2 regions of the Pseudomonas sp. BN414 genome follow, and region 1 is predicted to be linked to the other one. Evidence: riboswitches for the same ligand, from Rfam matches in the RefSeq annotation. Region 1 holds a riboswitch; the other holds the start of a gene.
The links. A riboswitch is a leader RNA that binds a small molecule or an ion and turns the genes downstream of it on or off. The one in region 1 is predicted to bind cobalamin.

Region 1 (3,462 bases):
CAGCGACCCCAATCATGCTGACCGGCAAGGCCGGCCTCGAAGCTTTCCGAGGTTTCCGCGTCCAGGTCGGGATTGCCGTAGCCGGGGTAGTAAAGCTCGTTGAAGCTGGGCGCCTTGAAGGCGGTGCCGTAGCTCAGGCTGAAGCGCACCGCGTCGGTCAGCGCGTAGCCCCAGGCGGCATTGCCGGTGTCGTGGGTACCGAATTGTTCGTTGTCGTCACGACGCAGGCTGAGCTGCCAGTCCTGGCGACCGTACTCGCCCAGGTACTGGGCGAACCAGCCCTTGTTCAGGCGCGAGTCCTTGTCGAAGGCGGTGGAACTGCTGATCCGGTCGCGCTGCCAGTCGTAGCCCAGGGTCAGCACGTGCCCCTCGGCCAGGGTCAGGTCGTTGAGCCAGGAAGCACTGTCGCGCTTGGAATTGAAACGCGCGTCGAAGACGCCGTCGGTTTCGCTGGTGGTCTTGTCTTCGCTACGCCCCGCCTGCAGGGTCACGTCCCAGATTTCCGCAGGGCTGAAACGCGCGCGGCCGCCCAGCAACTCCTGGCGGTTGTCGGCATTGGCGTTGTGCCCGCCGAGGGGGTGGAAATAGCCGAACTGGTCGATATCGTCGTAGTCGTTGTGGGCCTTTGCGCGCATCAACGTGCCATCGAGTTCCAGGCCGTTCTCGAAGCGATAGCCCGCGCGCAAGCTGCCGGAAAGATTGCGGTAGCCGTCCGCATCGGGCTCGTAGTAGTCGCTGCCCTGCCGGCGTGAATTGATGCCGTCGGTGTCCTGGCTGCTGACGCCGAGGTTGTACCAGCCCTTGTCGTCACCACCTGAAACGCCGGCGCTGCCTTCATAGCTGTCATGGGTGCCGTAACCAGCGGAGAACCAGGGCTTGGCACCACCCTTTCCGCCCTTGCGGGTGAATATCTGAATGACGCCGCCGATGGCTTCCGAGCCATAGAGGCTGGAGCGCGGGCCGCGAACCACTTCGATGCGTTCGATCAGCTCAACCGGCAGGTCCTGGAAGGCCGTGATGCCGGCGCTCACCGAACCCACCTTGATGCCATCGATCAACACCAGGACGTGGTCGGACTCGCTGCCGCGCAGGAAAACGGTGGTGTTCTTGCCCGGTCCACCGTTGTTGCTGAGGGTCACCCCCGGCACTTTCTGCAGAAGCTCAGGCACCGAGCGCGCCTGGCTGCGTTCGATCTCTTCGCGGTCAATGACCGTGCTGGCGGCCAGGCTGGCCCGCACCGGCCGCTCGCTACGGGTCGCGGTGACCACCTGCTCGTCCAGCGTCAGGGGCGCTGCGACCAGCAAGGGAGAAATAGAGGAACTGCCGAGCAGCGCAAGCGCCGCCGGCCTGATGAAAGGCTTGCGAATCAAGATAGGGATCTCCGTCGTGCCACCCGCGCGACATCTATAAAGGGAACTGCATGCGGATGACTCCGATGCCCTGTTTGCGACAGGCCGGTCTCCGGGCTTGCGAGTGGAGCCGAAGCTCCCGTGCCGCGCCTTCCCATGCCTGGGGCACAGTGGCCGATTGCGGCGTTCTACTCGCCTACCGTTGCGGGGGCAGCGCCGGATTCTTCGAAGGAATGTACCGGCTTCCCTGTTTCACCCCTTTAGCACAAGCCAAGGGGCACCTGAGGCAGCGGCGAAGGTTAGAGGGTGCGCGGGGTAGCGTCAAATCGGATGGCGGCGTTCCCAGCGAATCGAACTCCTAGGGTGGAAGTCGCTTTTCACTTCCACCAGCGGTGTTGCCGGCGAGCGCTGGTGGTGGATCGGTAAAGCGTGATCCACGCTACGTTGTCCCCTTCATTCGCGCTTGACATCACCCGCAAGGGCGGGACGCGCAGCGTGTAGGGTGGAAGTCACTGTTCACGTCCACTTGCTCCGCTACCCCATGACATCGATGGTGGAGCGGCAATGCGTGATTCACCCGCTATGCCACCATCGCCGACGACCTGACCCGCCCCAACGCGGCCACCAACTCATCCACCTGTTCCGAACTGAACAGGCCATCCGGCCCGGCGGGAGTCAGGTCGGTAAAGGGGGACTCGTACAACCGGCTGGCCTCCATCACGCCAAACTCCGTCAGGTGCTGGATCACCAGATTGGCAAACTCCAGTTGGTTGCCGCTCAGGGTCCTGCCGCCGATGAAGCCAGACAAGGCTTCGACCGCAGCTTCCCGGTCCAGCCCCACCAGCGAGCGCACGAACAGCCCCAGACCATGGGCCTGCTCCTTGGCGCGGTGGATTTCGCCGGCACCGCCACCGCTCTCCACCAGCATCTGCTCCAGGGCCTCCAGGTCCATCGCCGTCAGCGGCTGATTACGCCGCAGCTTGCGCAAGGACAAATGATCCTCATGGGCACGCAGAAACGCGCGGGCCTTCTCACGGAAGCGCTCGAAGCTGGCCGGGGTGGTCATCGACGGCATGACCGTCTCGCTGATATCCCCCAGCTCATCCTCGAAGTTGCTGTACACCACCGTCCCCTTGCGCTTCTCCAGCAGCTTGATCAGAGCGCGCAGCTTGCGCCGGGCCTGCTCCAGCATTGAGACAGTGACGTCCTGCCACCACTCCTCGCCGGCTACCGCTTCGATCAATAACACCTGCTCGGCGATGGCCGGAATGCTGGTCTGCTCCAGCAACGCTCCGGCAATCTCTCGGACCTTTTCACTCAGACGGGCAAAGCCCGGCTCGGCATTCAGCACGCAGAACTGAAGGCGCAACAACAACAGGTCGAAGCGCTTGGCCTCCTCATCCTCGTCCGGCAGTGTGCTGGGAAGTCCGGAAATGTGCTCACTCAAGTCGCGCAGACTGGCGTCATCCAGGGCTTGCCAGGCATCCATCCGGGCGAAGCGCTCCACCCAACGGCGCTTCGGGCGCACCAGGAAGTTATCCAGCGACATGCCCGCTACCCGCTCCTGCAACATCGCGGCAGTGTCCTCACGCAGTTGCTCATTGCTGAACACCGCCGAGTAACCGCCATGGGGTTCGCGCACATCGCCCCCGGCACGCTGACGATCCAGAGCAGAGAGCAGCTCCAGGCGCGTCTTGAACAAACGCTGGCCCAGCGGTTCGGTCAACGAGCCCTCCGTGGGCTCGGGGTTCTGGCTGAAGAACTCCAGGTTCTGGCAGAAATCGAAGATGTAGAAATCCTGCTTGTGGTTCTCCGGTTCCGCTCCCGGCCCGTAGAGGTTCTTGCACAGCCGGGTGCCGCGCCCGACCATCTGCCAGAACTTGGCTTTGGAGCGCACCAGCTTGAAAAACACCAGGTTGACCACTTCCGGCACGTCGATGCCGGTATCGAGCATGTCCACGGAAATGGCGATATGCGGTGACTTTTCCTTCGTGGAAAAGTCATCGATCAGCGACTGCGCGTACTCCGTCTTGTAGGTGATGACCCGTGCGAAAGCGCCAGCCTTGTCCGGATAGTTGGCGTCGAAACGCTTGGCGATGAAGGCCGCATGATC
Region 2 (3,462 bases), on a different contig from region 1:
CATCGCAGAGGATTGGCGCACCGGCTGCGATGGCGGCGCGGCCGGCGGCTCCGGCTCCGGGGGAGAAGCGCAGGTCTTCCACCACGTCGACCATGCCGCAGGCGTGAATCGCGCGCACCGCGAGTTTCTCCAGGTCGGCGGGAATGCCGGCGAGGTTGGCCTCGGCGCGGATGATGGAGAAGGAATTGCGATAGATCTCCTGACCATCGCGGATGTACTCGATCATGGGGTGGAACTCCAGGTGTCAGGAGAGGCGGCCAGGCGTTCGCCGGCCTCTTGGATGCTGATGTCACGCGACAGCAAGCGGCCGAAGCCGGCACCGCCGCGCTCGAAAAGGTCGTAACGGCCGGGGGCGACGGCCAGCAGTGTGAAGGGCGCCACATGAGCCGAGGCGCAGGAGCGCGGGCAACCGCTGAGATGAACCACCGCATCAGCCGGCAGCAGGGGCGCCAGGGCCAGTGCATCGGACTTGGTATCCGCCAGGCCCTTGGCGCAACCGGCTGAACCGGTGCAAGCGACCAGGCGCGCCAGCGGGGCAGTCGCATCGGTGACCAGGCCGAGGTCGCCCATGGCCTGCAGGACCGTTTCGGGATCGCGGACATTGGGCAGCAGCACCGATTGCCAAGGCGTCAGGCGCAGGCTGCTGTCGCCCAGGCTGTCGGCGAGATCGGCCAGCGCCTTGAGTTGCGTGGCATCCAGTCGGCCGAGTACGGGCGCGCCACCCACGTGGCGACCATAGCGAATGCCGAGATGGGCGAAGGGCTGCGGGGCGGGGCGGTGCCAGTCACCCGCGGGCAGCAGGGGGACGTCCAGCCGTTGTTGCAAGCGCAGCAGCAAGTCGCCTTCCGGGTACACGGCGAGCAGGTGGCGCATGCGCGTCTGATCGGGTGTCGCCAGTTCAAGGAAAAGGTCCAGCAGGGCTTCCACCAGAGCGGGTACCTGTTCGCGCGCTACGGCGGCCAGGGCAGCGACGTCATCCTTAGATTGCGGCGGACAGCCCCCCAGACCGAAGGCGAATGGCGCGTGCTCGCCGGAACCCATCGCCGAGAGCCAGAGATCGTGGGGGTGCTCAAGCATCGCCATCGACTCGCCGCCATCCAGCAGCAGGGCGAACTTCGGCGACAGGGCATGGAAGTGCTGCTTGTCCTGCAGCAGCGCAAGAATCCGCTCGGCCAGGGGCGAGATATCCACAAGGGCGGATGGGTCGAGGCCGGCGAGTGGACTGACCATCAGGTTGCGCACATCGTCGGCGCCGGGGGAATCGGCACCCAGGCGTGCAGCGAGCAAGGCATCGATCAGCGCCTGCTCGGCGCCGGCTTTCACACCACGAATCTGCAGGTTGGCGCGATTGGTGGCTTCGATCACGCCGCCGGCATGCTGGCTTGCGGCTGTCGCGACCGCGCGGGCCTGCTCGGCATCCAGGCGGCCGCAGGGCAGTTTGATCCGGCAGATGCCGCCGTCCTTCGCCTGGACGATACGCAGCATCCCCGGGCATGCCGAGGGACGGACGGATGGCGCTGTGGGCTGGGCGTGTTTCACTCAGGTCACCATGGTTGGCGTCGCGGCGACCCGGTTCCCTGATTCAGGGACAACGTTGCATCGATACACCCCGCTCGATGCGTACACACGCGACTGGTTTCACCGGCAGGTCTCCTGGCTGGCAGGTCGTCATCCACTGCGGCCTTCCCGGGTTTCCCCAGTGACCTCGATTGCATGGACTCGCTGCTTACAGTTGCGGGGGCAGCCACGGTTTGTCCGTGTTCCCTTTAAGCCGGAGCGACTGTGCGCCGCGCCGGCAACCGATGAAGGGCGCTATTATGCCCGCTTTGCCCGGACCTATGAAAAGGCTGCCTGTCGGGAGCTGAATGTCTGTGGCGTTTTTCGGAATCGAGGACAGCGAATGCAGCCCTGGCTGACAGTGGTGGGGATAGGTGAAGACGGCTACGCAGGCCTGGGCAAGGCTGCGCGCCATGCCTTGCTGGGGGCCGTTGAAGTGGTCGGCGGACCGCGCCAACTCGACCTGCTGCCGCGTTGCATCAGCGCCCGCCGCAGTCCCTGGCCAAGCCCCTTCTCCCTGGCGCCCGTCCTGGAAAAGCGCGGCACGCCGATCTGCGTGCTGGCCAGCGGCGACCCCATGCTGTTCGGTGTCGGCGCCAGCCTTGCGCGGCAGGTCGCGGTGGAAGAAATGCAGGTGATTCCGGCGCCGTCGTCCTACTCCCTGGCGGCCGCCCGGCTGGGCTGGCCGCTGCAGGAGGTGACCCTGCTTTCCGTTGTCGCCCGTCCGCTGGCGGCGCTCAATGCCCACCTGCACGAGGGTGCCCGCCTGCTGGTGCTGAGCAACGATGGCCGCAGCCCGGCAGCCATCGCCAGCCTGTTGGTCGAGGTGGGCTATGGCCCCAGCCGCCTGGTGGTCCTGGAGCATCTTGGTGGTGAACGTGAGCGCCACCTCGATGGCATCGCCAGCGACTGGTCCCTCGATGAGGTTGCTGCGCTCAATCTGGTCGCCCTCGAAATCCGTTCCGGCGAAGGCACACGCTCGCTGCCGTTGACCACCGGCCTACCCGACGACGCCTATCGCCACGACGGGCAGCTCACCAAGCGTGACGTCCGCGCCATCACCCTGGCGCGCCTGGCGCCGCGCCCCGGCGAAATGCTCTGGGATGTGGGCGCCGGTTGCGGTTCCATCGGCATCGAGTGGATGCGCGCGCACCCGAGCTGTCGCGCCATCGCCATCGAAGCCAACGAAGGCCGCCAGGCGCATATCCGTCACAACCGCGACGCCCTCGGCGTACCCGGCTTGCAACTGGTGGCGGGCCAGGCCCCGCTGGCGCTGGAAGGCCTGCCGGAGCCGGATGCCATCTTCATCGGCGGTGGCGTCACCGAACCCGGCGTGCTCGCCACCTGCTGGAGCCAGCTCAAACCGGGCGGCCGCCTGATCGCCAACGCCGTCACCCTGCAGAGCGAAGCCACACTGGTGGCCTTCCGTGAAAACCACGGCGGCGAGCTCACCCGCATCGCCATTGCCCAGGCCCAGCCGCTGGGCGGCTTCGATACCTGGCGCTCGGCGCTGCCGATCACGTTGCTGGAAGTGGTGAAGCCTGGCGACGACGTGGCGCAACGATGAAACGCATCCTCCTGCTGGGCGGCGTCACCGAAGCGCTCGCTGTGGCGCGCCGCCTCGGTCCCGAGCATGTCTACAGCCTCGCTGGCCTCGGCAAGGTGCCGGATGACCTCCCCTGCCAGGTGCGTGTGGGCGGTTATGGCGGCGTGGATGGGCTGGCCCGCTACATTGCGGAAGAGGGCATCGATCTGCTGGTCGATGCCACCCATCCCTACGCCGCGCAGATCAGCCGGAACGGCTCGGCTGCCGCCGAAATAGCGGGTGTTGCCTGTTGGGCGCTGCGGCGTCCAGGCTGGCAGGCAGGCCCTGAAGATGACTGGCGCGAAATCGCCGACTGGGCC

Region 2: linked by a shared signal. The riboswitch ahead of cobG (precorrin-3B synthase) and the one ahead of btuB (TonB-dependent vitamin B12 receptor) in region 1 are both predicted to bind cobalamin.

What each region holds. Positions count from the first base shown of each region.
Region 1 covers NZ_SSOL01000025.1:5,577-9,038, reverse strand. Annotated here, with positions in the region: gene btuB (TonB-dependent vitamin B12 receptor) at 1-1,367, opposite strand, end outside; cobalamin riboswitch at 1,435-1,649, opposite strand; gene E8E95_RS02475 (DEAD/DEAH box helicase family protein) at 1,930-3,462, opposite strand, start outside.
Region 2 covers NZ_SSOL01000070.1:107,357-110,818, reverse strand. Annotated here, with positions in the region: gene E8E95_RS17805 (precorrin-8X methylmutase) at 1-226, opposite strand, end outside; gene cobG (precorrin-3B synthase) at 223-1,539, opposite strand; cobalamin riboswitch at 1,626-1,819, opposite strand; gene cbiE (precorrin-6y C5,15-methyltransferase (decarboxylating) subunit CbiE) at 1,901-3,124, shown strand; gene E8E95_RS17790 (cobalt-precorrin-6A reductase) at 3,121-3,462, shown strand, end outside.